4 regions of the Pseudomonas sp. FW300-N1A1 genome follow, and region 2 is predicted to be linked to each of the others. Evidence: predicted binding sites of a transcription regulator. Region 2 holds the regulator's gene; each other region holds the start of a gene.

The links. The regulator FliA, encoded in region 2, starts transcription of late flagellar genes. The targets are predictions, from matches to a motif close to CTAAAGTTTNNNNNNNNNNNGCCGNTAA.
Region 1: AC3WQN_RS16355 (flagellar protein MotY) is a predicted target of FliA. The motif match lies at 2,966-2,993, and genes of this name have one in related genera.
Region 3: flgM (flagellar biosynthesis anti-sigma factor FlgM) is a predicted target of FliA. The motif match lies at 5,430-5,457, and genes of this name have one in related genera.
Region 4: motA (flagellar motor stator protein MotA) is a predicted target of FliA. The motif match lies at 5,874-5,901, and genes of this name have one in related genera.

Annotation. Positions count from the first base shown of each region.
Region 1 covers NZ_JBYTBK010000023.1:25,692-33,669, forward strand. Annotated here, with positions in the region: gene AC3WQN_RS16335 (bacterioferritin-associated ferredoxin) at 1-194, opposite strand, end outside; gene AC3WQN_RS16340 (peroxiredoxin) at 511-1,113, shown strand; gene rnt (ribonuclease T) at 1,186-1,857, opposite strand; gene pyrC (dihydroorotase) at 1,854-2,900, opposite strand; gene AC3WQN_RS16355 (flagellar protein MotY) at 3,057-3,965, shown strand; gene AC3WQN_RS16360 (argininosuccinate synthase) at 4,094-5,311, shown strand; gene AC3WQN_RS16365 (hypothetical protein) at 5,425-6,240, opposite strand; gene AC3WQN_RS16370 (response regulator transcription factor) at 6,646-7,272, shown strand; gene AC3WQN_RS16375 (PA3496 family putative envelope integrity protein) at 7,441-7,620, opposite strand; gene nth (endonuclease III) at 7,728-7,978, opposite strand, start outside.
Region 2 covers NZ_JBYTBK010000029.1:51,073-59,050, reverse strand. Annotated here, with positions in the region: gene flhF (flagellar biosynthesis GTPase FlhF) at 1-1,077, shown strand, start outside; gene fleN (flagellar synthesis regulator FleN) at 1,191-2,021, shown strand; gene fliA (RNA polymerase sigma factor FliA) at 2,018-2,758, shown strand; gene AC3WQN_RS18750 (chemotaxis response regulator CheY) at 2,925-3,296, shown strand; gene AC3WQN_RS18745 (protein phosphatase CheZ) at 3,327-4,115, shown strand; gene AC3WQN_RS18740 (chemotaxis protein CheA) at 4,192-6,417, shown strand; gene AC3WQN_RS18735 (protein-glutamate methylesterase/protein-glutamine glutaminase) at 6,467-7,594, shown strand; gene AC3WQN_RS18730 (flagellar motor protein) at 7,594-7,978, shown strand, end outside.
Region 3 covers NZ_JBYTBK010000042.1:28,290-36,267, reverse strand. Annotated here, with positions in the region: gene AC3WQN_RS21955 (tetratricopeptide repeat-containing response regulator) at 1-63, shown strand, start outside; gene AC3WQN_RS21950 (sensor histidine kinase) at 60-752, shown strand; gene AC3WQN_RS21945 (glutamine synthetase family protein) at 952-2,193, shown strand; gene AC3WQN_RS21940 (MFS transporter) at 2,265-3,650, shown strand; gene AC3WQN_RS21935 (flagellar brake protein) at 3,708-4,454, opposite strand; gene AC3WQN_RS21930 (flagella synthesis protein FlgN) at 4,549-5,016, opposite strand; gene flgM (flagellar biosynthesis anti-sigma factor FlgM) at 5,066-5,392, opposite strand; gene flgA (flagellar basal body P-ring formation chaperone FlgA) at 5,544-6,305, opposite strand; gene AC3WQN_RS21915 (chemotaxis protein CheV) at 6,387-7,319, shown strand; gene cheR (protein-glutamate O-methyltransferase CheR) at 7,365-7,978, shown strand, end outside.
Region 4 covers NZ_JBYTBK010000007.1:35,485-43,462, reverse strand. Annotated here, with positions in the region: gene AC3WQN_RS07605 (AhpA/YtjB family protein) at 1-952, opposite strand, end outside; gene serB (phosphoserine phosphatase SerB) at 1,087-2,301, shown strand; gene asd (archaetidylserine decarboxylase) at 2,527-3,387, opposite strand; gene rhdA (thiosulfate sulfurtransferase) at 3,397-4,221, opposite strand; gene AC3WQN_RS07585 (HDOD domain-containing protein) at 4,265-5,803, opposite strand; gene motA (flagellar motor stator protein MotA) at 5,970-6,821, shown strand; gene motB (flagellar motor protein MotB) at 6,986-7,978, shown strand, end outside.

The DNA of each region.
Region 1 (7,978 bases), on a different contig from region 2:
TAGGGGATAGCGGCCTGGCTCAACTGCAGGTCGGCGAGGGTTTCGCGGACCACTTGCTTGGCAAGGCAGGCACATTTGCCGCATTGACTGGCAACGCCGGTGGCTTCGCGCACTTCACGGTAGCTGCAGCAACCTTCGTAGATTGCATCGCGGATTTTACCGTCGGTGACGCCAGTGCAGAGGCAGACATACATAAGGTGAGAACCGTCGCTGGTTAGGGCTCAATTGCGATGGATCTTAATGTTAACGAGAATGATTGTCAAAGTGCTTTCCCGGCGATGTGTGGCGGATCCACATTCGCCTGACGAACGGTACGAAGCGCTCCCTGAGGTTGTCTGCAGGCCCGTTGCCGGGTTTTTTGGCCCATTGGAAAAACCGTTGAGGACAGGTCAAAAACGCAGTGTATGATGGTCGGTCCTCGCGAAGGGCAGTCGATTCATCAACCTGTCGTTTAATCCCGACAGACTGGTTCGATACCGTTCATCACGCCACCACACCAGGAAATATTCAATGAGCGTACTCGTAGGCAAACAAGCCCCTGACTTCACCGTTCCGGCCGTACTCGGCAATGGCGAAATCGTCGACAGCTTCACCCTGTCGTCGGCCATCAAAGGCAAATACGGCCTGGTGTTCTTCTACCCGCTGGACTTCACCTTCGTTTGCCCGTCCGAGCTGATTGCTCTGGACAACCGCATGGCTGATTTCAAGGCGCGTAACGTTGAAGTGATCGCTGTTTCGATCGACTCGCACTTCACCCACAACGCCTGGCGCAACACCTCGGTCAACGCCGGCGGCATCGGTCAGGTCAAGTACATCATGGCTGCTGACATGAAGCACGACATCGCCAAGGCCTACGACGTTGAGTCCGAAGGCGGCGTGGCGTTCCGTGGCGCGTTCCTGATCGACGACAAAGGCGTTGTCCGCTCGCAGATCGTCAACGACCTGCCGCTGGGCCGTAACATGGAAGAGCTGATCCGTCTGGTCGACGCCCTGCAATTCCACGAAGAGCACGGTGAAGTTTGCCCGGCCAACTGGAAAAAAGGCGACAAAGGCATGACCGCTTCGCCAGAAGGCGTTGCTGCTTACCTGACCGAGCACGCTGCGGCACTGTAAGCCAAGCGTCAGGTATAAAAAAACCGGCCTCAGTGGCCGGTTTTTCATGGGCGCAAGAAACCTGCGACTCGATCAGTCGTTGAAGTCTTCCCAGCCGCCCATTTGCTTCCAGCGGTTGACGATGCCGCAGAACAGATCAGCGGTCTTCTCGGTGTCGTAGCGAGCCGAGTGGGCCTCACGTCCGTCGAAGTCGATGTCCGCTGCCTGGCATGCCTTGGCCAGTACGGTCTGGCCGTAAGCCAGGCCGGCCAGTGTGGCGGTGTCGAAGCTGGAGAACGGGTGAAACGGGTTACGCTTCATATCCAGGCGCGCGGCCGCGGCGTTGAGGAAACCCAGGTCGAAGCTACTGTTGTGGCCGACCAGGATGGCCCGCTTGCAGCCGTTGGCTTTCAACGCCTTGCGCACACCACGGAAGATGTCGGTCAGCGCGCTCTCTTCACTCACCGCCATGCGCAGTGGGTGATCGAGCTTGATCCCGGTGAACTCCAGTGCAGCGGCTTCGATGTTGGCGCCTTCGAACGGCTCGACACGGAAGAAATAGGTGTGATCAGGGTACACAAAGCCCTTTTCGTCCATGCTGATGGTTGTCGCGGCGATTTCCAGCAAGGCGTCAGTGGCACAGTTGAAACCACCGGTTTCAACGTCGACGACGACGGGCAGATATCCACGGAACCGGGCAGCCATCGGGTGGCGTGAACCGCCGCCCTGGCCTTCCTGTTCGTCGTCGTAATGGTCTTCACTCACGCGTGTTCCTCCAGCAGGCGCCAGCGCAGTTTTTCACCGGCGCGCAGCGGGATGACAGTCAGCTCGCCGAACGGCAGGCTGGTTGGGGCGGTCCATTCTTCGCGGACCAGGGTGATGCGGTCAGTGTTCACCGGCAGGCCATAGAAGCGCGGGCCGTTGAGGCTGGCGAAGGCTTCGAGCTTGTCCAGCGCGTTGCGCTGTTCAAAGGCTTCGGCGTACATCTCGATCGCGGCATAGGCGGTGTAGCACCCGGCACAGCCACAGGCTGCTTCTTTGGCGTGCTGGGCGTGGGGCGCCGAGTCGGTGCCCAGGAAGAACTTCTCGCTGCCGCTGGTGGCGGCATCCAGCAGGGCGACCTGGTGGGTGTTGCGCTTGAGGATCGGCAGGCAATAGAAGTGCGGGCGAATCCCGCCGACCAGCATGTGGTTGCGGTTGTATAGCAGGTGATGGGCGGTGATGGTCGCGCCCACGTTGGCCGAAGCCTCATTGACGAACTGCACGGCATCGCTGGTGGTGATGTGTTCGAACACTACCTTGAGCGTTGGAAAACGTTCCACGACACGACGCATGTGCTCGTCGATGAAGATCTTTTCGCGGTCGAAGACGTCGACGTCGCCACGGGTGATTTCACCGTGGACCAGCAAGGGCATCCCGACTTCGGCCATGGCCTCGATCGCAGGGAAGATCTTGTCGATGCTGGTTACGCCAGAATCCGAGTTGGTGGTCGCACCGGCCGGATACAGCTTGGCGGCGTGAACAAAACCGCAGGCCTTGGCCGTGCGAATTTCGTCGGCGGTCGTGCGGTCGGTCAGGTAGAGCACCATCAGCGGTTCGAAGCGGCTACCGGCCGGGCGCGCAGCGAGAATACGCTGGCGATAGGCGTCGGCTTCAGCGGCGTTACGCACCGGCGGTACCAGGTTAGGCATGATGATGGCGCGACCAAAGGTGCGCGCGACATCCGCCACTGTATTGGGCAACACAGCACCATCGCGAAGATGAATATGCCAGTCGTCGGGACGCAGCAGGGTCAGGCGGTCGGACATTGGGGATTCCAGGCGGGTAAAACTCATGGGAATGCTACCGGAAAAGACTCTCGCAGGCACCCGCTATCAAGTTTTGTCGTAGGCTTCCGATATTACAAAGGTATGCCGTAAACGTGTGTGTCGGTCTTTTTATTGTAGAAGTCAGTGGAGCCTCCCGTGCGCCAGCGTTATCTAGCCTTGCTCAGTGTGTTTGCCAGCCTTCCCGCCATGGCGCTCACTTTCCAGACACGCCTGGAGAGCATTGAGTGGAAGGTCGAAGGTGACAAGTTCGAATGCCGCCTGACACAGCCGATTACCGATTTCGGTTCGGGTGAGTTCGTGCGGCGAGCGGGCGAGCAGGCGACGTTTCGCTTGAAGGCCTATAACCCGATGCTGGCCGGTGGCTCGGCGACCTTGCTGGCCGCCGCGGCGCCGTGGCAGCCTGGGCGGGGTGATATCAACCTGGGCTCAGTCAGGCTGGGCAGCGGCGACGTGTTGTTCGACAGTTCGCAGCTTCAGGCCGGGCGCCTCATCGGCGGCTTGATGGACGGGCGCAGTCCACTGGTTCGGCATTACGCGCGTGATGGCCGGGTGTCGGAAGTACGTTTGCTGCCGGTCAGGTTCAGCAAGGCCTATGCCGATTACCAGGGCTGTGTCGCCAAGTTGCTGCCCATGAATTATGACCAGGTGAAGCAGGCCCAGGTCGGTTTTCCGGGCGGCGGTATTGAACTGGACGCACAGGCCAAGGCCAGGTTGCAGGTGATGCTGGTGTTCATGAAGGCTGATCCGACGGTCAATCACATTGAGGTCGACGGGCATTCCGATAACAGCGGCAACCGTCTGACCAATCGTGATTTGTCCCGGCGCAGGGCGCTGGCGGTGATGGATTACCTCAAGGCCAATGGCATTGCCGAGTCGCAGATCACCCTGCGCTTCCATGGTGAACGTTACCCCCTGGCCCCCAATACCAATACGGCCAATCGGGCGAAAAACCGCCGGGTCAATGTACAACTTGAGCGGGTCGAGCCCGTGCAGGATCCTGCCCCGCAAGTCAGCTCCAGCGGCAGCGCGGGTACGGCATCCTGAACGGCTGAAATCGTCGCCCGCTCGACATAATCTGTCGCTTCGTCGTCATAAGCTGTCGCGCCTCTGTAAATTATCCTCCCGCAGCGTTAGACTTATCGGCTTTCCGTAGAACCCCGTGGAGTGATGGCATGGCGGACGTAAACAAGGTCGTTCTGGCGTATTCCGGCGGCCTGGACACTTCGGTGATCCTCAAGTGGCTGCAGGATACTTATAACTGTGAAGTGGTGACCTTCACCGCTGACCTGGGTCAGGGCGAAGAGGTCGAACCAGCTCGCGCCAAGGCACAAGCCATGGGCGTAAAAGAAATCTACATCGACGATCTGCGCGAAGAGTTCGTGCGTGATTTCGTGTTCCCGATGTTCCGCGCCAACACCGTTTACGAAGGCGAGTACCTGCTGGGTACTTCCATCGCGCGTCCACTGATCGCCAAGCGCTTGATCGAAATCGCCAACGAAACCGGCGCTGACGCCATTTCTCACGGCGCCACGGGCAAGGGCAACGATCAGGTACGTTTCGAACTGGGCGCGTATGCACTCAAGCCGGGCGTGAAAGTCATCGCTCCATGGCGCGAGTGGGACCTGCTGTCCCGCGAGAAGCTGATGGACTATGCCGAGAAGCACGCGATCCCGATCGAGCGCCACGGCAAGAAAAAATCCCCGTACTCGATGGATGCCAACCTGCTGCACATCTCCTATGAAGGCGGCGTGCTGGAAGACACCTGGACCGAGCATGAAGAAGACATGTGGCGTTGGACCGTCTCCCCGGAGAAAGCACCGGACAAGCCGCAGTACCTGGAACTGACTTACCGTAACGGTGACATCGTTGCACTGGACGGCGTCGAGATGAGCCCGGCTACCGTGCTGGCGACCCTCAACCGCATCGGTGGCGAACACGGTATCGGCCGTCTCGATATCGTCGAGAACCGCTATGTCGGCATGAAATCCCGTGGCTGCTACGAGACACCTGGCGGCACCATCATGCTGCGCGCTCACCGTGCCATCGAATCGATCACCCTGGACCGCGAAGTGGCTCACCTCAAAGACGAGTTGATGCCCAAGTATGCCAGCCTGATCTACACCGGCTACTGGTGGAGCCCTGAGCGCCTGATGCTGCAACAGATGATCGACGCCTCCCAGGCGCACGTGAGTGGCGTCGTTCGCCTGAAACTGTACAAGGGCAACGTGATCGTCACCGGTCGCAAGTCTGACGAGTCGTTGTTCGACGCCAACATCGCAACCTTCGAAGAAGATGGCGGCGCGTACAACCAGGCTGATGCCGCCGGCTTCATCAAGCTCAATGCGCTGCGTATGCGCATCGCGGCGAATAAAGGCCGCAAGCTGTTCTGATGTTGCCTTGCTAGTTACGAACTGTGGTCCCGCGTGGTGCGGGGCCACAATTCGAGCGAAGAATTTTGTGTGTGTCGATCCTGCGTTGAGTCCCTGTGACTGAAGTTGACGCTTCAGTGCTCTGAAATCTTCCTGTCTTCCTTCTCTCTTGCGTTGTTCTGTCGCGATTTTTCCTCACTCGGGTAGTCGGGTGAATTGGAGTCCTGATCGATGACGGTTACTGCCTGCGTGCTCAAGTTGTAAATCATGTAAAAACCGTTTGTGAGGGTGGGTGTCTTTGTACTCGTCTCCTTGAATGAGTTTCCGTTAACGATGTGTGCGGAGTCATGGCAACTAAGAAGTATGATGGCTTTGCGGTGATTTTGTTCGCGTTCATTGACGCCGGCAGCCAGGTGTCTGAGTTCTTTTTTCTTGCGGATCCAGCGGGCATCCATGATGCGAATAGTCTGTATCGATTTCGGTAAAGAGATTTGATGTTGTGCGCTCAGGTAGTCACTGGCAGCGATGCCTGGCGGGTCTTGCATACTTGGAGGCAGATAGTCGGACCTGGCGTACAGCTCTGCCCGACGCCGTTTATTTGACCGTTCCACGTGCTCTTTTTTTGCTGGCGCTTGCAGGGTTTGTTTATCCATCTTGGCAAGGTTGGTGCCTCTGTTCGTTTCTGATCGTGCAGTATCGTCAATGACTTTTATAAACTGCTTGCTCTTTTGGAAGTCGGAAGGCGCGTACAGTGACTTGTAGTTAAAGTTTAAAGTGTAAAAGAACAGGAAGAGCAGGTAGAAGGGGAAGCTGATCAGGAACCAGATGTAAATCTCCCGGTCATCCTCGTCAAGGAACGGGAGCGAGACGGCCGCGGATGTTTCGGAGAGAGTCGCGAATATCGCGATGATACTCATTGGGTTTATTATTTTCTTTTGAGGTTTTTTCATGTTGGGTTCTCGTAAGTGTCCTGTTCTTGGATTTTAAGGTGTGTGAAAGTTATTAGGTGGATGATGTTTTTTTTAGATGAGTTAGTGTGTTTTGGTATCGGTTTGTTGTTGGTGGTTTGTTTTATGATAGGTCAGTGTTGAAAGAAAGTCGCAATAGTATTTTCATTGTCTCGGCTTTTTTTTGTGTTGTGTGCTGAGCGGGAAATGTCAGGGAGTCTGGCTTGTGGAGCACCAAGTAAACTTTAAGAGACATAGTTTTTTGTGAGTTCTTGTAGGATGCGTCCTTAATATTTGTAGGGAATGTCTCTTGGTGTGGGTGGTTGGGCAGGTCACCATCCCAAGGTCGAAACGACTAGGCTATTGTGCGGGTTCTAAACATTCGAACAGCGAAAATTGGAATTGCCCATGAATAAAGTGCTGATCGTGGATGATCACCCCGTCATTCGTCTTGCTGTACGTATGCTAATGGAACGTCATGGCTACGAAGTCATTGCTGAAACGGATAATGGCGTAGACGCGTTGCAACTTGCTCGTGAGCATCTACCGGATATTGTAATACTGGACATCGGCATCCCGAAACTTGATGGCCTGGAAGTTATTGCGCGATTGTCTTCGACGCCCTCGCCTGCGAAAGTACTGGTTCTGACGTCTCAGGCTCCGGGACATTTCTCGATGCGCTGCATGCAGGCGGGGTCTGCCGGGTATGTCTGCAAGCAGCAGGATCTCACCGAATTGTTGAGCGCTATCAAGGCTGTGCTGTCGGGGTACAGCTACTTCCCGAATCAAGCGTTGCACACGGTCCGTTCAAGTTTGGGGAATGCCAGTGAAGCCGATATGGTGGATCGGCTTTCCGGACGGGAAATGATGGTGTTGCAGCAGCTGGCGCGAGGCAAGACCAACAAGGAAATTGCCGATGGGATGTTTTTGAGCAATAAGACCGTCAGCACTTACAAAACCCGTCTGCTGCTCAAACTGAACGCGCGCTCGCTGGTCGATTTGATCGAGCTGGCGCAACGTAACGGCCTGGTTTGAGCGCGCAGGGCTCCAGTGATTTTGGTAAGCAGTGGGGGGCGCTTGGGAGGTTGTTGAACGGCTTTAGTCCTCCTGGAGCGATTTATCCGGAGAAAACTGTTCAGGTGATGGGTGAGGGCAGTGAGTGATGGCTAAATGAAAAGCCTCCCGTCAAGGAGGCTTTCAGTGTTAAAGATCAAAGTCGTAGTCGGCCAGTTGCTTTTGCAGGCGGCGCTCCTCCAGGAGGTTATCGATGGTGCGACGCTTGCTCAGGTTGGTCTTTGCCACCTCTGCCACGGGCTCAACATCATCGGCCTCAACAGGGGTGAAGTCGTCTTCTACGTCCAGTTGTTCTTTGCCAGTGCTCATAAGGTCAACTCCAGGCTAAGACTGCCATTGGCGCTTCTTATATCGACAATCTCCTGGCGGGTAAAAAAGATTTTTTCAATCGATAAATCAATAAATGCAATAGCGCCTCAATCGTCGGAGGTTTTGTGCTTGTATTCGCACAGGTCCTCGATCCGGCAACTCCCGCAACGAGGCTTGCGGGCCAGGCATACGTAGCGTCCATGCAGGATGAGCCAGTGATGGGAGTCGAGGAGATATTCCTTGGGAACAAACTTCATCAATTTGGCTTCCACTTCCAGCACATTTTTCCCGGGCGCCAGACCTGTACGATTACTGACCCGGAAAATATGGGTGTCCACCGCCATGGTCAGTTGTCGAA
Region 2 (7,978 bases):
GGCGAGGCAAGCACCAGCACCAACCGTCAGTTGTTTGCCGGCCTGCCACTGACGGCGGCCGAACCGCTGATCGAGCCCACGCTGTCCGAACCGCCACGCCCTGCGCCAGCACCAGTGGCAGCGGCCACTGTCGACGTGCGGGCCTATGATTCGATGCGCTCGGAACTCAATGGCTTGCGCGAGCTGCTGGAAGTGCAATTGGGTTCGCTGGCCTGGAATCAACTGCAAGGCAGCCGCCCGCAACAGGCCAACCTGTGGCGTCGTCTGCAGCGCATCGGCCTGTCCGGCCCGCTGTCGCGCGACCTGCTGGCGTTGACCACGGACATTGAAGAGCCTCGTCAAGCCTGGCGCATGCTGTTGGCGCATCTGGCGAGGATGATCGTGACCCCCGAGATCGAGCCGCTGGAAGAGGGCGGTGTGATTGCCATGGTCGGCCCTGCCGGCATGGGCAAGACCACCACCCTGGCCAAGCTGGCCGCGCGTTACGTGCTCAAGTACGGCGCGCAGAACATTGCGCTGGTGAGCATGGACAGCTACCGCATTGGCGCCCAGGAGCAACTCAAGACCCTGGGACGGATCCTCAATGTCTCGGTCACCCATGTCGACCCGGGACAGTCCTTGGCTCAGGCCCTGGATCCACTGTTGCGCAAGCGTGTGGTGCTGATCGACACCGCCGGCCTGCAAGCCAGTGATCCGGCGTTGCGCATGCAACTGGAAAGCCTGGCCGGTCGCGGGATCAAGTCGAAGAATTACCTGGTCCTGGCCACCACCAGCCAGAAGCAGGTGCTGACCGCCGCGTACCACAGCTACAAGCGTTGTGGGCTGGCGGGCTGCATCCTGACTAAACTGGATGAAACGGCGAGCCTGGGCGAAGTGTTGAGCCTGGCGATCAGTCACGAATTACCGGTGGCCTATCTGACCGATGGGCCGCGGATCCCGGATGATCTGCATTTGCCGCGCCGCCATCAGTTGGTCAGTCGCGCCGTGAGTGTGCAGATGCAGGAAGAACCCAGCGAAGAAGCCATGGCTGATATGTTCGCTGATATCTACCACAGTCCGACCAAGCGGGTTGGCTGAGGTAACAATGACTAGATTTGTATCTACATCGATGGCCTGCCATGCATTGTTCAGTATTGAACGCGCAGCCAGTCATGTAGCCCGCGTCTAAGACGACAAGGTATAGAAAGCACATGGGCAGCATGCATCCCGTACAGGTGATTGCGGTGACCGGCGGCAAGGGTGGCGTCGGTAAGACTAACGTGTCAGTGAACTTGTCCCTGGCTCTGGCAGAGCTCGGCAGGCGAGTCATGTTGCTGGACGCCGACCTCGGGTTGGCGAACGTCGACGTGTTGCTGGGGCTCACCCCCAAGCGCACGCTGGCCGACGTGATCGAGGGCCGCTGCGAACTGCGTGATGTGTTGCTGCAGGGGCCGGGCGGCATTCGTATCGTGCCGGCCGCCTCGGGCACTCAGAGCATGGTGCACCTGAGCCCGGCCCAACACGCCGGCCTGATCCAGGCGTTCAGCGACATCGGTGACAACCTCGATGTGCTGGTGATCGACACCGCTGCCGGTATCGGCGAATCGGTGGTCAGCTTTGTGCGCGCCGCCCAGGAAGTGCTGTTGGTGGTGTGCGACGAGCCGACCTCCATCACCGATGCCTACGCACTGATCAAACTGCTTAATCGCGACTACGGCATGAACCGTTTCCGCGTGCTGGCCAACATGGCGCAGAGCCCGCAGGAAGGGCGCAACCTGTTCGCCAAGTTGACCAAGGTCACGGATCGCTTCCTGGATGTCGCCTTACAATATGTCGGCGCGGTGCCTTACGACGAAAGCGTGCGCAAGGCCGTGCAGAAACAGCGCGCCGTGTACGAAGCCTTCCCCCGCTCCAAGTGCGCATTGGCCTTCAGGGCCATCGCGCAGAAAGTCGATACCTGGCCGTTGCCCGCCAATCCGCGCGGGCATCTGGAGTTTTTCGTCGAGCGCCTGGTGCAACAAACGGCGGGTCCGGTGTTATGACAGCCAGCGGTTACAACCTGTACAAGAAGTCGGCGCGTGACGCGCAGTACGAGCTGATCGAGCGTTACGCGCCACTGGTAAAACGTATTGCCTATCACCTGCTGGCGCGTCTGCCGGCCAGCGTGCAGGTGGAAGACCTGATCCAGGCGGGGATGATCGGGTTGCTTGAAGTGTCGACCAAATACGACGCGAGCAAAGGAGCAAGTTTCGAGACCTATGCCGGGATTCGTATCCGCGGCGCGATGCTCGATGAAGTGCGCAAGGGGGACTGGGCGCCACGTTCGGTCCACCGCAATACCCGGATGGTCAGTGACGCGATTCGCTCAATTGAAGCTAAAACCGGACGTGACGCTAAAGATCACGAGGTTGCGGCCGAACTCCAATTGAGTCTCGATGATTATTACGGGATTTTGAATGACACCTTGGGCAGCCGCCTATTCAGTTTCGACGATCTGTTGCAGGACGGCGAACACGAAGGGCTGCACGAGGATGGCGCGAGTGCTCATCTTGAGCCGTCGCGTGACCTGGAAGATGAACGCTTCCAGGCCGCGCTGGCAGACGCGATTGCCAATTTGCCGGAGCGTGAGCGACTGGTGTTGGCGCTGTACTACGACGAAGAGTTGAATCTCAAGGAAATCGGTGAGGTCCTGGGGGTCAGCGAATCGCGGGTCAGCCAGTTACACAGCCAGTGCGCGGCCCGTTTGCGGGGGCGTTTGGGAGAGTGGCGAGCGCGTTGACAGCAGTGTGGGGACACTGCGAACGAGACCGGTGTGGCGTGCAGCCGCACAGGTTTCAATCCGTTGTGCTCCAGACAGTCGTTGAGTGTTACGCCTGATTGATTGAATGGCGTGTCCAGGTGCTGGGCGCGTTTAAGACTGCTTGGAGGTCGAATTGGACAAGAACATGAAAATCCTCATCGTTGATGACTTCTCAACGATGCGGCGGATCATTAAAAACCTGTTGCGTGACCTCGGGTTCACCAACACGGTCGAGGCAGATGACGGCACTACGGCCATCCCTGTGCTCAACAGCGGCAGCATCGACTTTCTGGTAACGGACTGGAACATGCCTGGCATGACCGGCATCGATCTGCTGCGCCACGTGCGCGCCGACGAAAAACTCAAGCACCTGCCGGTGTTGATGGTGACCGCTGAAGCCAAGCGCGAGCAGATCATCGAAGCGGCCCAGGCCGGCGTCAACGGCTACGTGGTCAAGCCGTTCACGGCCCAGGCGTTGAAAGAGAAGATCGAGAAAATCTTCGAACGCATCGGTTGATAGGTGGTGCCACTGCGCCACGGGGGAGCTATGGAGCAAAGAGAGATTTCACAGGGCGATTTTGAATCGACCCTGAAAAAACACGCGGTCGAATTGGTCGACAGCCTTGAAAAGGGCAAGTTCGGCGACGCCGTGCAACTGATCCATGAGCTCAACCAGACCCGTGACCGCGGCCTGTACCAGGAAGTCGGCAAGCTGACCCGTGAGCTGCATAGCGCGATCGTCAATTTTCAGATCGACCCGCACATGCCGCAGGCCGAGGAAGTGTCGCAGATCACGGATGCCACCGAGCGCCTGTCCTATGTGGTCAAGCTGACCGAGGCCGCTGCCAACCGCACCATGGACCTGGTCGAGAGCAGTACACCGCTGGTCAATGCCCTCGGCACCGATGCCCGGGCCTTGAGCTCGGACTGGGGGCGCTTCATGCGTCGCGAGGTCGGGGCCGAAGAGTTCCGCGAGCTGGCCCGGCGCGTCGACGGTTTCCTGACGCGCAGCGCCGAGCAGACCCAGGTCGTCTCAGGCCACCTCAATGACATTCTGCTGGCCCAGGATTACCAGGACCTTACCGGTCAGGTAATCAAGCGCGTGACGCAACTGGTCACGGAAGTCGAAAGCAATCTGCTCAAGCTCGTGCTGATGGCCAGTCAGGTCGATCGCTTCGCGGGCATCGAACATGACCGCGAATCGATGCTGGCTGAAAAAGATCCGAAAAAACATCTGGCTCAGGGTGAAGGTCCGCAGATTCATGCCGATAAACGTGATGACGTGATGTCCGGTCAGGACGATGTGGACGATTTGCTTTCCAGCCTTGGTTTTTAGGTCACAGGTCGTGATGACGGTGCATGCCGGTCCGGCATTGACCGATATCAGGACTTACCATTAGGAGCACCCATTAATGAGCTTCGGCGCCGATGAAGAGATCCTTCAGGATTTCCTGGTTGAGGCCGGCGAGATTCTAGAGCAACTGTCCGAGCAACTGGTCGAGCTGGAAAGCCGACCGGATGATGCGGATTTGCTCAATGCAATTTTTCGCGGTTTTCACACTGTAAAAGGGGGCGCCGGCTTCCTCCAGCTCAACGAGCTGGTGGAATGCTGTCACATCGCCGAGAACGTGTTCGACATCCTGCGCAAGGGTGAGCGTCGCGTCGACTCAGAGCTGATGGACGTGGTTCTCGAAGCGCTGGACGCCGTCAACGGCATGTTCGGCGAAGTCCGTGAGCGGGCGCCAATCACGGCGGCCACCCCGCAACTGCTGGCGGCATTGGCGCGCTTGGCCGAGCCGCAGTCGGCCGATGAAGTTGCGCCGGTGGTTGAAGCGCTGGCCGAGCCTGAAGCGCAAAGCGATTCGGGCGACATTACCGACAATGAATTCGAACTGCTGCTCGACTCGCTGAACGCGGTCAAGGCGCAAGCCGAGGCACCTGCTGCAGTAGCCCCCGTGGCGGCTGCTGGCAACGATGAGATTACCGATGCCGAGTTCGAGTCGTTGCTCGATCAGTTGCACGGCAAAGGCCAGTTCGCCGTCGATGCACTCGCGGCGCCGGCCGAGCCTGTTGCGCCTGTCGCAGCGGCCGAGAACACCGACATTACCGATGACGAATTCGAAGCACTGCTCGATCAGTTGCACGGCAAGGGCAACTTTGCCGTCGTAGCGCTGGAGTCGGCCATTGCCTCCGTTCCGGCAGCGGCCGTGCCCGCCGCAGTGGCGGTTGGCGGCGATCTGATCTCCGATCACGAGTTCGAATCCTTGCTCGATGAGTTGCACGGCAAGGGCAAGTTCAGCCAGGACGTTGGCAGTGCCGCGTCTACGGCCACTGCGGCGGCACCGGTTGCCGTGCCTGTGGCACAGCCGGTTGCCAAGTCAGCGCCCGCCAAGGTTCAAGCGTCCAAGCCAGCCGCCGCACCTGCCCGTGCAGCGGCACCAGCGCCTGCCGAGAAGCCGGTCAGTGAAGCCGAGACCACGGTCCGTGTGGACACCGCGCGCCTGGACGAAATCATGAACATGGTCGGCGAACTGGTGCTGGTGCGTAACCGCCTGGTTCGCCTGGGGCTCAACAGTGGCGACGAAGCCATGTCCAAGGCCGTGTCGAACCTCGACGTGGTGACGGCAGACTTGCAGACCGCCGTCATGAAGACCCGGATGCAGCCGATCAAGAAAGTCTTCGGGCGCTTCCCGCGCCTGGTTCGCGACTTGGCGCGTCAGCTCAAGAAAGAGATCAACCTGGAACTGGTCGGTGAAGAAACCGACCTCGACAAGAACCTCGTCGAGGCGCTGGCCGATCCGTTGGTCCACTTGGTGCGCAACGCGGTCGACCACGGTATCGAGTCGCCAGAAGAGCGCGAGGCCTCGGGCAAGTCCCGTGGTGGCAAGGTGGTGCTGGCGGCGGAGCAGGAGGGTGATCACATCCTGCTGTCGATCTCCGATGACGGCAAAGGCATGGACCCTAACGTCCTGCGCGCGATCGCGGTAAAACGCGGCGTGATGGACAAGGATGCCGCCGACCGACTGAGCGATACCGAATGCTACAACCTGATTTTTGCCCCGGGGTTCTCGACCAAGACCGAGATCTCCGACGTGTCCGGGCGCGGCGTGGGCATGGACGTGGTGAAAACCAAGATTTCCCAGCTCAACGGTTCGATCAACATTTACTCGACCAAGGGCCAGGGCTCGAAGATCGTCATCAAGGTCCCGCTGACCCTGGCGATCATGCCCACGCTGATGGTCATGCTCGGCAACCAGGCGTTCGCCTTCCCGCTGGTCAACGTCAACGAGATCTTCCACCTCGACCTGTCGCGCACCAACGTGGTCGACGGTCAGGAAGTGGTGATCGTGCGCGACAAGGCGTTGCCACTGTTCTACCTCAAGCGCTGGCTGGTCAGTTCCGCCGCTCATGAAGAGCAGCGCGAGGGCCATGTGGTGATCCTTTCGGTGGGCACCCAGCGAATCGGCTTTGTCGTCGATCAACTGGTGGGCCAGGAAGAAGTGGTCATCAAGCCATTGGGCAAAATGCTCCAGGGAACCCCGGGGATGTCCGGCGCCACCATTACCGGTGACGGCCGCATAGCCCTGATTCTCGATGTTCCGAGCATGCTCAAGCGTTACGCCGCACGGCGTATTTGATTCTGATGGGGCGGGGCGACTGAGCCTCGCTCCGTCTAATGGAGTGTTTATGGCAGTCAAGGTCCTGGTGGTGGATGATTCGGGTTTTTTCCGCCGCCGCGTCTCGGAAATTCTTTCGGCCGATCCGAATATCCAGGTGGTCGGGACGGCCACCAACGGTAAAGAGGCGATCGACCAGGCCCTGGCCCTCAAGCCGGACGTGATCACCATGGACTACGAGATGCCGATGATGGATGGCATCACGGCAGTGCGGCACATCATGCAGCGCTGTCCGACCCCGGTGTTGATGTTCTCCTCGCTGACCCATGAAGGCGCCCGGGTGACCCTCGATGCGCTGGACGCCGGCGCGGTGGATTTCCTGCCGAAGAATTTCGAAGACATCTCGCGCAACCCCGAGAAGGTCAAGCAGCTGTTGTGCGAGAAGGTACACAGCATTTCACGCAGCAACCGTCGCATGAGTGCCTACAGCGCTCCGGCACCGGTTGCCGCGCCGACAACCCCGGCACCTGCCAGTGTCAGCAGCTACGGCAGCAGCGCGTCGGTACGCCCGGCCCCGCTGCCCGTGCCGACCCGCGCAGCGGTCGCCAGTCCGTCGTCGCCGGCCCCCAAACGCAAATCCTACAAGCTGGTGGCCATCGGTACGTCCACCGGCGGGCCCGTGGCCTTGCAGCGCGTGCTGACGCAGTTGCCCGCCAACTTCCCGGCCCCGATCGTGCTGGTCCAGCACATGCCGGCGGCCTTCACCAAGGCGTTCGCCGAGCGCCTGGACAAGCTGTGCCGGATCAGCGTCAAGGAAGCCGAGGACGGTGACATCTTGCGTCCGGGGCTGGCCCTGCTCGCACCGGGCGGCAAGCAAATGATGGTCGATGGCCGTGGCGCGGTGAAAATCCTCCCGGGCGATGAGCGTTTGAACTACAAACCGTGCGTGGATATCACCTTCGGTTCGGCGGCCAAGTCCTACGGCGACAAAGTTCTGGCGGTGGTGCTCACCGGCATGGGCGCCGACGGTCGCGAAGGTGCGCGCTTGCTCAAGCAGGGCGGCAGCTCGATCTGGGCCCAGGATGAAGCCAGCTGCGTGATCTACGGCATGCCGATGGCGATCGTCAAAGCCAACCTGGCGGACGCGATCTACGACCTGGACGCGATCGGCAAGCACCTGGTCGAGGCGTGCCTCTGATGGATGTGTTAAGCCTCATCGGGATCATCATGGCGTTTGTCGCCATCATCGGCGGCAACTACCTGGAAGGCGGGCACCTGGGGGCCTTGGCCAACGGCCCGGCGGCCTTGATTGTGCTGGGCGGGACCATTGGCGCGGCGCTGTTGCAGTCGCCGATGAGTGCCTTCAAACGGGCCATGCAGATCCTCGCGTGGATCCTGTTCCCGCCCCGTATCGATCTGGCCGGCGGCATCGACCGTGTCGTCAACTGGAGCCTCACCGCGCGCAAGGAGGGCCTGCTCGGCCTGGAAGGCGTGGCGGATACCGAACCGGACAGTTATTCGCGCAAGGGCCTGCAATTGCTGGTCGATGGCGTCGAGCCGGAAGCGATCCGCAGCATCCTGG
Region 3 (7,978 bases), on a different contig from region 2:
CCCGAGAGTGACCTGCGGTATTCGCGTTATCAAAAGTTGCGAGACAAGGCGTTTGGCGAATGAATGAGAGTGAACCGGGGCTCGATTTTTCCACGGTGATTGCCTCCACCGTCCACGACATGAAGAACTCCCTGGCCGTGCTGATGCAGGCGCATGGTCAGTGGCTGGCTCGCTTGCCAGAAGCGCAGCAGCAAAGCGGCGAGCAGGGCGTGATCGACTTCGAGTTCGCCCATCTCAACGGCATGCTGGTGCAGTTGCTGGGGCTCTACAAACTGGGCGTCAACCAGTTGCCATTACGCCCGGACTACCATGAACTGGACGATTTCATCGAAGCGCAATTGGCCGCGCATCAAGAGGTGTTCAAGAGTCGCGGCATTCTGGTGACGTTCGAGGTCGACCCCTTGAGCCCGCTCGGGTTCTTTGATCGTGAGTTGATCGGCACGGTACTGGCCAACGGCATCAACAATGCCATCCGCTATGCCCGCAGTTCGCTGCTGATCAGTGTGGGCGAGGAAACCGGGCAGTTGGTGCTGACGATCAATGACGATGGCGAGGGTTACCCGATCCGGATGCTCGAGCGTCAGGCTGACTATGTGCAGGGCATCAACCCGGCCAGTGGCAGTACCGGGCTGGGTCTGTATTTCGCCGCACGCATTGCCCGGCTGCACCAGCGCAATGGCGTGCAGGGGCGCACCGAGATCAGCAATGGCGGGCCGCTGGGGGGCGGGCTGTTCAGTCTTTACCTGCCGTAGGCGCTTTATTCGTTGGGCCTGCTTGATATTCCGAACGGCTGAAGCCTATTTTGTACATGTCGCCGTTCGCGGCCCGCATTACAACAAGGATTGAGTCATGACGACCGATGGCCAGAGCTCACTCGCGCAGCGATTGACCGGCATTGATGAGATTGAGTGTGTCACGCCGGACCTCAATGGCGTGCCGCGCGGCAAGGTAATGACCGCTGAGGGTTTCCTCGAGGGGCGACGCTTGCAGATGGCGCGGGGCGTGCTGCTGCAATGCATCATGGGCGGTTACCCGCCCGCACGCTTTTACGGCAGTGACGACGGCGACCTGGCGCTCAACGCTGACCCGCAACAGATCCATCGTTTGCCCTGGAGCCAACCACCTCGTGCTTTGGCCATTTGTGACGCCGACGAGTTGAGCGGCGCAAGCTCGCAACTGTCCACCCGCGGCCAGTTGAAAGCAGTGATCGCCCGTTATGCCGCGCTCGGCCTGGCACCGGTGGTGGCGACCGAGATGGAGTTCTTCGTGTTTGCCCCCAACACTGACCCGACCCAGGCCTTCCAGCCGCCTGTCGGCCTGGATGGGCGCCGCGAGAACGGTCAGTCGGCCTTCAGCGTCTGTTCCAACAACGGCTTGCGGCCGTTTTTCACTGAAGTCTACGAATGCATGGCGGCGCTGGGGTTGCCGCGCGACACCTTTATGCACGAGATGGGTGTCAGCCAGTTCGAGATCAACCTGTTGCACGGCGATCCCTTGCTGCTGGCGGACCAGACGTTCCTGTTCAAGCACCTGCTCAAGGAAGTGGCACTCAAGCACGGCTTGACCGTGGTGTGCATGGCCAAGCCGTTGCCGCATACGCCGGGCAGTTCGATGCACATTCACCAGAGCGTGGTCGAGATCGGAACCGGGCGCAACGTGTTCAGCGATGAGGCCGGGCAACCGACGGCCCGGTTCCGGCACTTCATTGGTGGTCAGCAGGCGGCCATGGCGGATTTCACGGCGCTGTTCGCGCCGAACGTGAACTCTTATCAGCGGCTGTGCCATCCTTACGCATCACCGAACAACGCCTGCTGGTCCCACGACAACCGGGCGGCCGGCTTGCGGATCCCGGCCAGCGCGGCGGTTGCGCGACGGGTCGAGAACCGCCTGCCGGGTGCTGACGCCAACCCGTACCTGGCCATTGCCGCGAGTCTCGCGGCGGGCCTGCACGGTATTGAAAACCAGCTGGAGCCAACAGCGCCCATCCAGGGCGAATTTGAAGTGCCAGAAAGTTTGTCGCTGCCATGTACCTTGCATGCGGCTCTTGAGCGTCTGAAACGTAGCCAGTTGGCGAAGGAACTGTTCGGCAAGGAGTTTATCGAAGGCTACATCGCTTCGAAGACCATGGAGTTGACCAGCTTCCTTGATGAAATCACTCCCTGGGAGCGGCGCGTTTTAGCAGCCCAGGCATAACCGACCCGTCGCCGTCGGGCTATCGTTGACGGTAGCCCGATACTCACTGCAAGGAGCCGCCCGGAACGCCGATGCGCCAAATCTGGAAATCCTTTCGAGCGCTTTATTTCGCCTCGCTGATGATGTTGATCGGCTCGGGCTTACTCAGTACCTACCTGGCGCTGCGCCTCGCCGCGGACCATGTCGACGGTCTGTGGGTCGGTGCGTTGATGGCCGCCAACTACTTTGGCCTGGTGCTGGGCGGAAAAATCGGTCACCGGCTGATTGCCCGGGTCGGGCATATCCGGGCTTACTCGGCCTGTGCGGGGATCGTCGGTGCGGCGATCCTCGGTCACGGGCTGGTCGACTGGCTCCCGGCCTGGCTGATGCTGCGGGTGGTCGTGGGGCTGGGCATGATGTGCCAGTACATGGTCATCGAGAGCTGGCTGAACGAGCAGGCCGACGCCACGCAGCGTGGCGTGGTGTTCAGCGGCTATATGATCGCCTCCTACCTGGGCCTGGTGTTGGGCCAGCTGATTCTGGTCATGCACCCGGCCCTGGGGCCGGAGTTGCTGATGCTGGTGGCGCTGTGTTTTGCCCTGTGCCTGGTGCCGGTGACCCTAACCCGGCGCATTCACCCGGCGCCCTTGCACCCAGCCCCCATGGAGCCACGCTTCTTCATGAAGCGGGTGCCGCAGTCGCTCAGCACGGTATTGGGGGCCGGGCTGATTGTCGGCTCGTTCTATGGTCTGGCACCGCTCTATGCCTCGCAGCAGGGCTTGTCCACCGAGCAGGTGGGTCTGTTCATGGGCAGCTGCATCTTTGCCGGCCTGGTGGTGCAGTGGCCGTTGGGCTGGCTGTCGGACCGCTATGACCGGGCACTGCTGATTCGCAGCTTCGCGATTTGCCTGGCGCTGGCGGCGTTGCCTCTGGCGATCATGCCGCAGGTGCCGCTTGAGGTGCTGTTCATCGCCGGCTTCGCCTGCTCGCTTGTGCAGTTCTGCCTGTATCCGCTGGCGGTGGCGTTTTCCAACGACCACGTCGAGGGCGATCGCCGGGTATCGCTGACGGCCATGCTGTTGATGACTTACGGCGTAGGCGCGAGTATCGGGCCGCTGGTGGCCGGTGTGCTGATGAAGTATTTCGGCAGCCAGATGCTCTATGCGTTTTTCAGTTTTTTCGCCCTGGTCCTGGTCTGGCGCATTCGTCCGAAAGCCGTGACCAACCTGCATCAGGTCGATGACGCGCCGCTGCATCACGTTGCGATGCCCGATAACATGACCAGTTCACCCTTGGTGGCGGCGCTCGACCCGCGGGTGGATGAGCAGGTGGTGCAGGATCAGATGCAAAACGGTGCCAGCCCTGAGCCGGACCCCGAGTCCGGGGTACAACCGGATAGCCAGGCCGATGAGTCTGGCTCCGACCCCGAGGATCCGCCGCCGGAGTATCCGTCAGACCTGAGTGGCGCCAGGCCCTGAGGGCAAAAAAAACGGGCAGTCACCGTCAGGGACTGCCCGTTTTTTGATGTCGTTGGATCAGAAGTCGTCTTTGTCGAAGCGACGTGCCTCGCGCTGCAACTGATAGACAAAACGCTCGACCTGGCGCTGCACCAGACCGCTCATGTTGTGAAAGCGCACGCCGGCGAAGGTGGTGTCGATTTTTTCTTCGTGATGCAGGTAACGCAGTTCAACCGGGGCCGTCATGCTGCCGAAGGGCAGGGCGGCGACAAAGCGCTCGTAGACCTGGCCCAGTTGCAGGCCGTTGGTGATGTCCCCGTCAAAACGCAGCTTGCAGCCGGTTGCCGAAATGTCCAGCAACTTGCCGTTCAACGGCGCCTTGAGTTTTTCGCCCGCCAGTTCGATGTTGACCAGTTGCGCCAGTTTCAAGGCAGCACGAAAGGCATTGCGACGCTGGTGGTACACCACTTCATCGGGCAGCGTGCCACGGTAACAGCGGTCACCCGTGGATTCGTCGATGGTCAACAGGCCGTTGCTTTCCCAGGCAATACGTACGCCTTCGTGAAAGCCTTCGATGCGGAAAGGTTCGCCCGCCAGCAGGAAGCGCTCGCCATCGCGGGGGATCATTTCGTCCAGCGCGAGCATGTTGCTCTCGCGATCCACTTCGACCAGATAGCTCTGGAAACGCTGGCTGCGTTCATGGAACGTAATGATCAGGGGATCGTGGCTCTCTTGCAGCATTCGCAGATGACCGGCGATTTCCAAAGGGGTCGCAAGCACCTTTGGTGGCTGCGGAGCATCTTCCGCGTTTGAGGCGTTGAACACGGCTTTTCAATCTCCAGGCAGGATACGGTCACACGCAAGGCTGGCATTCTGCCAGCATGTTTGGCGCCTTCATAGGGCGCACTGAATGATGGGGTCAGGCCTGACTGAGTGGGCGAGGCTTCACCAGCATGGCGGTTGATCCGCGAGCGTCGTAGAGGGTTGGAGACTCGCCCCCGTTGAGGATCCTCAACTGATGGGCGGTGCTGGCTTGTTGCACCAGGATCGAGCGGCCATTGCGCTCATTGGCGACCTGGCAGTCTTCGAGTAGTTGATTGAGCACATCGCTTTGCGCCAACAGTTCCTGGCCAATGCCGGAGTGGGCGGCGAGTTGCTCCAGGCCGCTGCGGTCAGTCGGCAGGTTGAGGCTGGCCAGCACTTCGCTGCGCCGGCGGCCATGCTGCTCCAGCAGAATGATCAGGCCTTGCTTGCGGGCCAGAATGGCCTCCAGCAGCGGCATGTCGCGACCGTGCAGGGCAAGGGATTCTTGCTGCAGCAAATCCAGCAACTGTTGCGCTGGAGCAAAATCGTCGGTGATCAGTTGCAGTAAATTAGTATCGTGCATGGCTGGCCTTGGGTTTTTAGCGTCCAAAAGCCCTGGCGCCGGCCGTCGGCTAGCGCTGGGCTTCGAAGTTGAGCAGTTTGCTGGCGACGCGGTTGCTGTCGACTTTATAACTGCCATCGGCAATGGCGGCTTTCAACTCGGCCACGCGGGCCTTGTCGACGGCAGGCTCTTCGCGCAGCGTGTCCGTGATCTTCTGCAACTGCTGAGCCTCGTTGCTGAGGTGTACCGACTCCCCGCTCTGGCTGGCCCCGACCTGTTCGGTCTGGGTCGACAGCGGCACGGTTTTGGCGGCTTCACCGGTTTCCTGGGTGGCGCCGGTACGCGAACTGCTCGTGAGCGTGGGTGCGCTGTTTATGCGGCTGAAATCAATGACCATAGTAAAAAAACCTCTGGGAATTTGGACGCTTGCCATGTTTTCGGCCAATCCCGAAAAAACTTTAGGCTCATTTATCCATGAGCGCGGGCGCGTCGGCATTTGCCCTGCGTGAGGCACAGTTTAGGGAATGGGTCGATTACGCGCCAGTGCTCTACATGGCGACCTCTACCTGGCCGGGCGCGGTCACTTGCGCTTTGATCACCCGTTGAGAGTTCAGGTTCTTGACCCGGATCTGCTCGTTCAAACCGCCATTGGCCAGAGCTTCGCCCGGCATCCGTACGCTGAGGGTTCCGCTGCGGGCGGTGATCACGACCTGGTCGCCCTTGCGCACGACTTCTGCCTGCTCCATGTGAACCAGGGTAATGACCTGGTCATTGACCATGGATCGGACAAGTTTTTGCCCGATCGCCTGATCCACGTTCGTCAGGTACCCCTGGTTGATCAGGCTGATGTCGCGCTCGCGCAGCATCACGTCGAAAGGCTCGATGATCCCGGCGCGCTTGAGGGGCCGGGTGGTGGTCACGACCTCGCGGAACAGGTGGACCTGGGCGGGGACGAAGACTGTCCAGGGGGCGCCGCCGTCACACCGCACCCGCACCGTGACGCGTCCCAACGGCTTGGCGGGGCTTTCCAGCGTCGCTGTCAATTCCTTGTCGCACATGGGCATGCGCAAGCGCGGGTCGAGTTGATTGACCTCGATTTCATAGCGGCCTTCGGTTTGACTGGTGGCCAGATAGTCTTCTACGGTGAATTCAAGAAAGCCCTGAGTGACGCCGATAAGTAGATCAGGCAAGGTAACCGGGTCGGCAAGGGCAGGGCTGCCAGCATTGAAAACACACGCCACCGCAACCATGCAGCGCCATCGGCGGCAGGTTGAGGTCAGGCGTCGGAATAATGTCGTGTTCACGTTCATGGCAGTTCAAAAGCAAGCGCCGTGCCGTTTAGTGATGAATGTGCGTCGCAACACACTTAGCGTTGGTGTAGGAGTCTGGGCATGGCTGGTGTAATGGATGCAGTAAACCAGCGCACGCAACTGGTAGGGCAGAATCGCCTGGAGCTGTTGTTGTTCCGTCTCGACGGCCCACAGCTCTACGGGATTAACGTTTTCAAGGTCCGGGAGGTGCTGCAATGCCCGAAACTGACCGTGATGCCCAAATCCAACCCTGTCGTGTGCGGTGTCGCCAGTATTCGGGGGGCGACCATTCCGATTCTGGATCTGGCCATGGCCACCGGGTCGGGCGGGTTGAAGGATCAAAGTAATCCCTTTGTGATCATCACGGAGTACAACACCAAGACCCAGGGCTTCCTGGTGCGCTCGGTGGAGCGCATCGTCAACATGAACTGGGAGGAGATCCATCCGCCACCCAAGGGCACGGGACGCGATCACTACCTGACCGCTGTGACTCGAGTCGACAATCAGTTAGTCGAAATCATCGACGTGGAGAAGGTGCTGGCGGAAGTGGCGCCCACACCGGAGGCGATTTCCGTCGGCGTGGTGGATGTCGAGACTCAGCACAAGGCGTTGTCCTTGCGAGTGCTGACGGTCGATGACTCGTCGGTGGCGCGCAAGCAGGTTTCGCGTTGCCTGCAGACGGTGGGGGTCGAGGTGGTCGCGTTGAACGACGGTCGCCAGGCGCTGGATTACCTGCGCAAGCTGGTCGAGGAAGGCAAGAAGCCGGAAGAAGAGTTTCTGATGATGATTTCCGACATCGAAATGCCTGAAATGGACGGCTACACCCTCACGGCCGAGATACGCAACGACCCTCGCATGCAAAAGCTTCATATCATCCTGCATACTTCGTTGTCGGGTGTGTTCAATCAGGCGATGGTCAAGAAAGTCGGTGCCGATGACTTCCTGGCCAAATTTCGTCCTGATGACCTGGCATCCCGGGTAGTCGACCGGATCAAAGCAGCAGACATCAGCTAGGGGGCTTTGCCCTTGGCGGTCAACACGATTTAAGAGGCGGCATCATTGTCTACGGGTAATTTGGATTTTGAACAGTTCCGGGTCTTCCTGGAAAAAGCCTGTGGCATTTTGCTCGGTGAGAACAAGCAGTACCTGGTGTCGAGCCGTCTTAACAAGCTGATGGAACAGCAAGGCATCAAGTCCCTGGGAGAACTGGTCCAGCGTATTCAGGGCCAGCCACGCAGTGGCCTGCGCGAAATGGTCGTGGACGCGATGACCACCAACGAAACCCTCTGGTTTCGTGACACCTATCCGTTTGAAGTCTTGAAGAACAAAGTCCTGCCCGAGGCGATCAAGGCCAGTCCCGGCCAGCGTCTACGGATCTGGTCGGCCGCCTGTTCGTCGGGGCAGGAACCGTACTCGTTGTCGATGTCGATCGATGAGTTCGAACGCTTCAACATGGGCCAGTTGCGGATGGGGGTGCAGATTGTTGCCACCGATCTGTCCGGCACCATGCTGAACAACTGCAAGACCGGCGAGTACGACAGCCTGGCCATTGGCCGCGGGCTGTCGCCAGAGCGACTGCAGCGCTACTTCGATCCGAAAGGGCCGGGGCGCTGGGCGGTCAAGGCGCCGATCAAGAGCCGGGTGGAGTTTCGCTCGTTCAATCTGCTCGACAG
Region 4 (7,978 bases), on a different contig from region 2:
GAGCAGCAGGCTTGGGCTGCGGCTTGGCGGGAGCAACGGTCGCCTCGCTGTCGCGAAGATCGGCGAACGGGTCTTCTTCGTCCGATTCGTCTTCTTCGGCTTTCACCCGATGCCGTGGTGCGGCTTTCACGCCAGTCACGGGTGTGCTCTCGTCGAAGCTCGGGTCGCGCAGGTTGCGGACTTCAAAACCAGGTTCGGCTTCGTCGGTGTCGTCTTCATCGTCGACGTCAGGCTCGGGCGCCGGTTCTGGCTCCACCGGCTCTGGCGCGAAGCTGCTGTGCAGCTGGCGGGCCAGGTCGCCGATTTCATCCTGGCGCTGAGTGGCCGGGGTGTGTTCGTCGATATCACGCAGCCACACGCGCAGTTGCAGCAGTGGCGTGGAGATGTGCCGGCCCAGGCGCAGGCTCAGCGCCAGGGACAAGGCCAGCAGGATGGCGCTGAGAATGCCCATGCTTTGCAGGCTGATGGTCATCGGCTGTTCGAACTGATCCATGTCCAGGCTGATGCGCAATTGACCGGCGGTCACATCCTGGAAGGTGATCTTGCTCTCGTACATGCCTTGGGCTTCGCCCAGCAAGCCATGCTTGGGACGTTGCCCGGCCTCGGCGAGAATCCGGTTGTCCACGCTATAAATAGCTGCGTGGGCGACCAATGGGTTCTTGGTCAGGTTGTTCAGCAGCACATTGAGGCTGAGGATGTCGTTGGACACCAACAGCTCGGTGGCTGACGTCGCCGTCTGCGTGGTCAGGCTCTGGCCCAGGGCATCGGCCTGCTCGTGCATGGCCTGTTTGAACTGCAGACCCATCACGCAGGCGTAGATCACCAGGGCCAATGCGACCAGGATCACGTTATGGCTGGCAATGCGCAATGCAATCGGTACACGGCGGTGGCGCAGTGCCCGGAAGATCAGCAGAAAGAAGTTGTCGGTTTTGACTGGCGTTGGCCGGTTCACTGAGCTCGGCTCTTTTGTCCGTGAAGTTGAGGCGCAGTATAGCGATAGCCCCCAGACCGGCAAAGCGCTGGCTGTGCCCGATGGTCACTGAATGTGGGTAGAATGCGGTTTTTTTCCACTTGCGGGGGTGCGCCTTGCGCGAAATCGTCCTGATAAACATCACGGGAGTCGACCGTCCGGGTCTGACTGCGGCCATTACCGGTGTACTGGCCCAGGGTGGTGTGAACATTCTCGACATCGGCCAGGCGGTGATCCACGACACCTTGTCGTTTGGCATCCTGGTCGAGATTCCCGATACCAAACAGGGTTCTTCGGTGCTCAAGGACATCCTGTTCAAGGCTTACGAGCTGGACCAGCAGGTGCGTTTCACGCCGGTTTCCGAAGAGGATTACCAGCAATGGGTCGGCGCACAGGGCAAAAAGCGCCATATCGTGACCTTGCTGACACGCAAAGTGACCGCTGAGCAATTGCAGCGCGTGAGCTCGATCACCGCCAAGTATGGCTTGAACATCGACCATATCGATCGCTTGTCCGGGCGCATGCCTCTGGACACCCCGGCCGACAAGGGCAAGGGTTGCATCGAGTTCTCCGTTCGCGGTGAGGCCGCGGATCCGCAAGCCCTGCGTGCCGAATTCCTCAGCGTGGCTCAGGAATTGAGCGTCGACATTGCCTTCCAGGAAGATTCGCTGTTCCGTCGCAACCGTCGTCTGGCGGTGTTCGACATGGACTCGACGCTGATCGAAGCCGAAGTCATCGACGAACTGGCCAAGGCGGCCGGTGTGGGTGACCAGGTCTCGGAAATCACCGAGCGGGCCATGGCGGGCGAGCTGGATTTCCGTGCCAGTTTCAAAGAGCGCCTGGCGCTGCTGCAAGGCCTGGATGTCAGCGTGCTGGACTCGATCGGCGCTTCGCTACGCCTGACCGAAGGCGCAGAAACCCTGTTCGCCGAACTCAAGCGCCTGGGTTACAAAACCGCGATTCTGTCGGGTGGTTTCACCTACTTCGCCAAGCAACTGCAAGCCAAGCTGGGCATCGACTATGTGTTCGCCAACGAACTGGAAGTGGTCGACGGTAAAGTGACGGGCGTGGCGGTCGAGCCGATTGTCGACGCCCAACGCAAGGCCGATCTGTTGCGTGAACTGGCCCACAAGGAAGGCTTGCGCCTGGAGCAGACCATTGCGGTCGGTGACGGTGCCAACGACCTGCCGATGCTGGCGATTGCGGGCCTGGGTGTAGCTTTCCGCGCCAAGCCGCTGGTCAAGCAGTCGGCCAAGCAGGCCATTTCGACCCTGGGGCTGGATGGGGTGCTGTATCTGCTGGGCTTGCGCGATCGCGACGGTCAACTGTAACAGCGCATGGCCTGAGTAAGTGCGGGTTCTGTGGGAGCAGGCCCGCATGCTAGAGGCCCCCCCCCGTGGCGAGGGAGCGTGCTCCCGCTGGGGCGCGAAGCGGCCCAAGTAAGGCGATTGCGGTCTTTCAGAAAGACCTCAATGACCTTTGTTGGGGCTGCTTCGCAGCCCAGCGGGAGCAAGCTCCCTCGCCACGGAGAGCGCAATCATTACTTATGGGCAGGATCAGGCTTTCGGTGAGCCGAGCCCCTGGCCCATTGTCACCGGCGAGCCGGCCGCCAGGTCTTCAGCCCACTGGATCTGGTCCGGACCAAACAAGACGACAGCTGTCGAACCCAGCTTGAAGCGACCCAGTTCGGCCCCTTTTTCCAGGTGGATCGGCGCACGGGCGGCTTCGTCGTAGCGGAAGGTTTTCAGCTCGCGCTTGGGTGGCGTCACCAGGCCGGCCCAGACGGTCTCGATGGAGGCGACGATCATCGCACCCACCAATACCACGGCCATCGGGCCGCGTTCGGTGTCGAAAATGCAGGCAACACGCTCGTTGCGGGCGAACAGCTCTGGAACGTTTTCAGCGGTGGTCTGGTTGACCGAGAAGATCCGGCCCGGGATGTAGACCATTTCCCGCAGGGTGCCGGCCAGCGGCATGTGCACGCGGTGGTAGTCCTTGGGCGACAGGTAGATGGTCGCGAAATCGCCACCCATGAAGGGCGCGGCATTGGCGGCGTCACCACCCAGCAGTTCCAGCACGCTGAAGCTGTGGCCCTTGGCCTGGAACACCCGACCGTGCTCGATCGGGCCAAGTTGGCTGACCGCGCCGTCGGCCGGGCTGAGGATCGCGCCCGGGGTCTGGTCCAGGGGACGCGCACCGTCTTTCAAGGCGCGGGTGAAGAACGCGTTGAAGTGTTCGTAGGCGGTCAGGTCTTCGACCAGTGCCTGGGACATGTCTACCTGATAGCGCTTGGCGAACCACGCGGTGAAGGCATTCTTGAACCAGCGCACACGGCATTCGGCAATGCAGCCGGCCAGGCGCGACAGCAGGTGATGGGGCAGCAGGTACTGACTGAGGATAAACAAACGCTTTTTCATTGACTGTCCTTAAGAACCTTGAATCTCAACGGGCGTGTCGGGGTGGTTGCCCCATTCGCCCCATGAACCGGCGTAGCCTTTGACCCGCGGATAACCGAGCGCCTTGGCCACCAGATAGGTAAAGCCAGAGCGGTGGTGGGTCTGGCAATGGGTGATCACTTCTTTGTCTTTACTGATCCCGAGCTGTTCGAGGATTTGCGGCATGTCGGTACGAATGCGCAGGTTGCGCGCCTGATCCATGCCGGCAGTCCATTCGAAGTTGATCGCGCCGGGGATATGCCCGCCCTTGGCCGCCAGCACTTTCTCGCCGGAGTACTCCAGCGGCCCGCGTGCATCCCAGATGGCCAGGTCGGCGGCGCCGAGACGGCTTTGCAGGTATTCGCGGGTGGCGGTGGGTTCGTCGTGCAAGGTCAGTGGAACCGGGCCACCCACAGGTGGCGGGATCTGGATCGACATGGGCAGACCTTCCGCCAGCCAGGCCGTCAGGCCGCCGTCGACATAGTGGTACTTGCTGTGGCCGATGACATCCAGCAACCAGATGAAGCGCCCAGCCCAGCCGCCGCCTTCATCGTCATACACCACGTAGACCGCGTCGGGGTTGTGTCCCAGCTCACCAAACAGCGTTTCGAGTGCTGCCTGCGGGGGCATCAGCCCCGGGGCGGGGGCCTGGCCGAGTTGCGTGCGTTTCGGATCGACAAAGCGCGCGCCGGGAATGTGCCCTTCGGCGTAGCGGGCGGCACTGGTCAAGTCCACCAGAATCAGTTCGCGGGCGTCGAGGCGAGAGAGCAAGTCGCTCGGCTCAATCACCAGCGCCAAGCCAGAGAAGTCAGACATGTGAGGTCTCCAGAGCACAAAGGGGAGGATTGTAGCGCAACGGCTATTGGCCGCGGTTGCTAAAGCTGTGCAGGGCCTTTTCGATGCACTGCACGGTTTTGCCGAACGCTTGCAGGCTGATGTCCGAAAAGGGCCCGCCGCCCTGATCCGCGACCACCAGCATGATGACTCGGCCATGATTGGCCAGCGAGCGCAGCAGCAGGTGTTCGCCGCCGAACAACGTGCGCAGGCTGCCCGGCAGCAGGGCCGAGAACTGGGCATGGTTGGCGGGTGTCAGGCGCAATTGTGCCGGCTGGGCCAGCAGTTTTTGCAGGACACTGCTCTGGCTGACTTGCAGGGTCAGGGTCGCGGTTTCCTTGGGCAGGCCAGCCATCTGATGGACGCGCAGACTGGTCTGGCTGCGATCCACCATCAATAGCACGACCCGTCGCATGCCACAGGCCGCCAGTGCATCGCGGGCGCAGGTGGTCAGGTGCAAGGCGTTGGTGAAGCGGCTGGGTTCATGGAGCAACTCGGCACATTGCCTGCGCCATTTCACCAGGTCTTCGGCGGTCGGTGCGTCAGCTGCACGCAGCCCGCGGTGCAGGCGGCGATCGCCCCAGGGCCAGAGCAGGGCCTCGGCGGGGTGCCAGAGATCCGGCATGGCATGGTGACGGGCACTTTGCGCGGCCTGTTGGTGCAGTTGCTGTTGCAACTCATCCATCGGCATCTGCAGGTAGAGGCTGGTCAGGAACTGCCAGCGCAAGCTGTGGGGACCATCCCAGGCATGTTGGGCCGACAGCGCCAGGCCGTTGGCCAGTAGCACCGTATTGGCAGGTTGGTTGAGCCAGCGGCGCAGGGTCGGATCGTCGTCCAGGCGATTCTGCTGGCGCAACGGATGATCCGCGTCACGGGCGATGCGCAGCACCTTCGCCAGTTCCCGTTGTTCGCTCAGCAACAGGCGATAGCCTTGCGCAACCCAGACAGGCAGGCGCCAGACATCGACCAGTGCCTGGCAGAGATCGAGCAGGCGTACCCCGAACAGTTCTTTCTCGACCTTATGGGCCGGCTCCCCCTTGTGGATAACCCTCAGCTCCCAGTCTTCCAGCAGTTGTGGATAACTCAGCGCCAAAGGCCACAGGGGGGACAGGAACAATAAACTGCCCCAATGAATGTCCTGCCACAGTCGCGCCAGGCGGCTGGCAAAAAAACCGTTGGCCTGCTGGGTGGCGTGCTGGCTGATCAGTTGCAGCTGACGCAGGGCCGGCGGGATGTCGTTCCCGGGCAATGCAGGCAGGCGGGCGAGCAGTTCTTCCGTGCGTTTGAGGCCCAGGCGAGTGATCGCCACCTCAAGGTTTTCGCAGGGCTCGGTCAGGCTGCCGTGGGTGTGGCGGTTGGCCTCGCGAATGACACTCAAGGCCAGGGCTGGGCTGTCTTGCATCAGCTCGGCGATATCGCGCAACGAGCTGCGGTTGTTGCCGATGGCTGCGCAAACGCGATCGTGACTGGCTTGCGGCACAGGCAAGGTCACGCTATCGAGCAGCTTGACCCAGCCTTGGAGTGTGGTCGGTTTCGTAGTTGGAACGTTCGTTTCGTTAGCCATGGTTGGGCGCGATCATCATTGACTTCAAACACGCCCGGAATGGGCCAAATTGGCTTTTCGCCATAACGGGCTACAGTCTGGCGCAGTTTTGCCGATAAGTAGAAGAAGAGATTTTTTGCCTTCCGAATATGACCTTGAACCCGACTTAAATAAGTACCTTCTATCTATGGCTAAAATTATCGGCATCATCGTCGTATTCGCGAGCGTGCTCGGCGGATACGTGCTTTCCCACGGCAAGATTGCCGCCCTGATCCAGCCCTTCGAGGTGATGATCATCGGTGGTGCGGCCCTGGGGGCATTCCTGCAGGCCAACCCCGGCTACATGACCATGCATGTGTTCAAGAAGTCCTTGAGCATGTTCAGTACGCGCTTTACGCACGCCTTCTATCTGGAGGTGCTGGGCCTGATCTACGAGATCCTCAACAAGAGCCGCCGTGAAGGCATGATGGCGATCGAGGGCGATATCGAAGATGCCGCGGCCAGTCCGATTTTTGCCAAGTACCCGACGGTGCTCAAAGATGAGCGCATGACCGCGTTCATCTGCGATTACTTGCGCATCATGTCCTCCGGCAATATGGCTCCCCATGAGCTTGAAGGCCTGTTCGACATGGAGTTGTACAATCTCAAGGAAAGCCTTGAACATCCTTCCCATGCGGTCAACGGTATCGCTGACGCCATGCCCGGCTTCGGTATTGTCGCGGCGGTCCTGGGGATTGTGGTGACCATGGCCTCCCTGGGCGAGGGTGACCAGAAGTCCATCGGTCTGCACGTGGGTGCGGCACTGGTGGGGACTTTCTTCGGTATTCTCGCGGCCTACGGTTTCTTCGGCCCACTGGCCCATTCCCTGGCCCATGACGCCAAGGAAGAGCTGAATGTCTACGAAGCCATCAAGGCCTCGCTGGTGGCTTCGGCTTCCGGCATGCCGCCATCGCTGGCGGTGGAATTCGGGCGCAAGGTGTTGTACCCGTCGCATCGTCCGAGCTTCGCCGAGCTGGAACAAGCGGTTCGCGGTCGTTAGTGCCCTGCCTCGCACATACGTTCCTTTTTTGGCGAGTGGCTGTTGTTGCCAAACAAGGCGACGCGACGAGTCATAGCCCGCTATGGCGAGGAGCGGCAACGCAGTATGGCGACAACAGACGCCGCCAAAAAGGAACAGTATTTGTGATGCAGAGCACTTAGATCATGGAAAATAATCAGCCGATAATCATCAAGCGCGTCAAGCGCATTGCTGGCGGGCATCACGGGGGCGCCTGGAAAATCGCCTTCGCTGACTTCGCGACGGCGATGATGGCGTTCTTCCTGGTGCTGTGGCTGTTATCCACGGCCACGCCCGAGCAGAAGATCGCCATCGCCGGTTACTTCAAGGACCCGATCGGCTTCTCGGAAAGCGGCACGCCTTACATTATCGACCTGGGGGGCTCGCCGGAGCTGGCGCCGGACAAGACCCTCAGCCCGGAGGTCAAGTCCCAGCCACAGCCGGACAAGGTGACCATCGATACCGAGCAGGTTGAAGGCATGGCCGAACAGGTCGAGCACGAGCGGCTCGAGTTGTTGCTGCAAGAGTTGCAGAACAAGGTCGAAGAGAACCCGCAACTGCAGAAGTTCAAGGATCAGATCCTGTTCGAAATCACCCCGGATGGTTTGCGGATCCAGATCATCGATTCGGAAAACCGGCCGATGTTCGACTCCGGCAGTGCGCGCCTAAAGCCGTACTTCGAAGACATTCTGCTGGCCATGGCCGACACCATCAAAGCGGTGCCGAACAAGATCAGCATCAGTGGCCATACCGATGCCAAGCCGTATGCGGGCACTGGCGATTTCGGCAACTGGGAACTGTCGGCCAACCGCGCCAACGCTGCACGCCGTGCCCTAGTGGCCGGCAGCTACCCCGAGCAACAAGTGGCGCGAGTGGTGGGGTATGCCTCCTCGGCCCTGTTTGACCGCAAGAATCCGTTCAACCCGGTCAACCGGCGTATCGACATCGTGGTGCTGACCAAGAAGGCCCAGCGCGCCATCGAAGGTGAGCAGGGCGTCGAGCCTGCGCCGACTTCCGGGCAGGGCGCGCCAGGGGAGGTGCCGGCCACGCCGGTCGACCCGAACGCGTTGCCGGCGGACAAGCAACCGCTGCCGGCCCATGAGGTGCGCGAGCGCTTGAACCTGTTTGACGACCCGCTG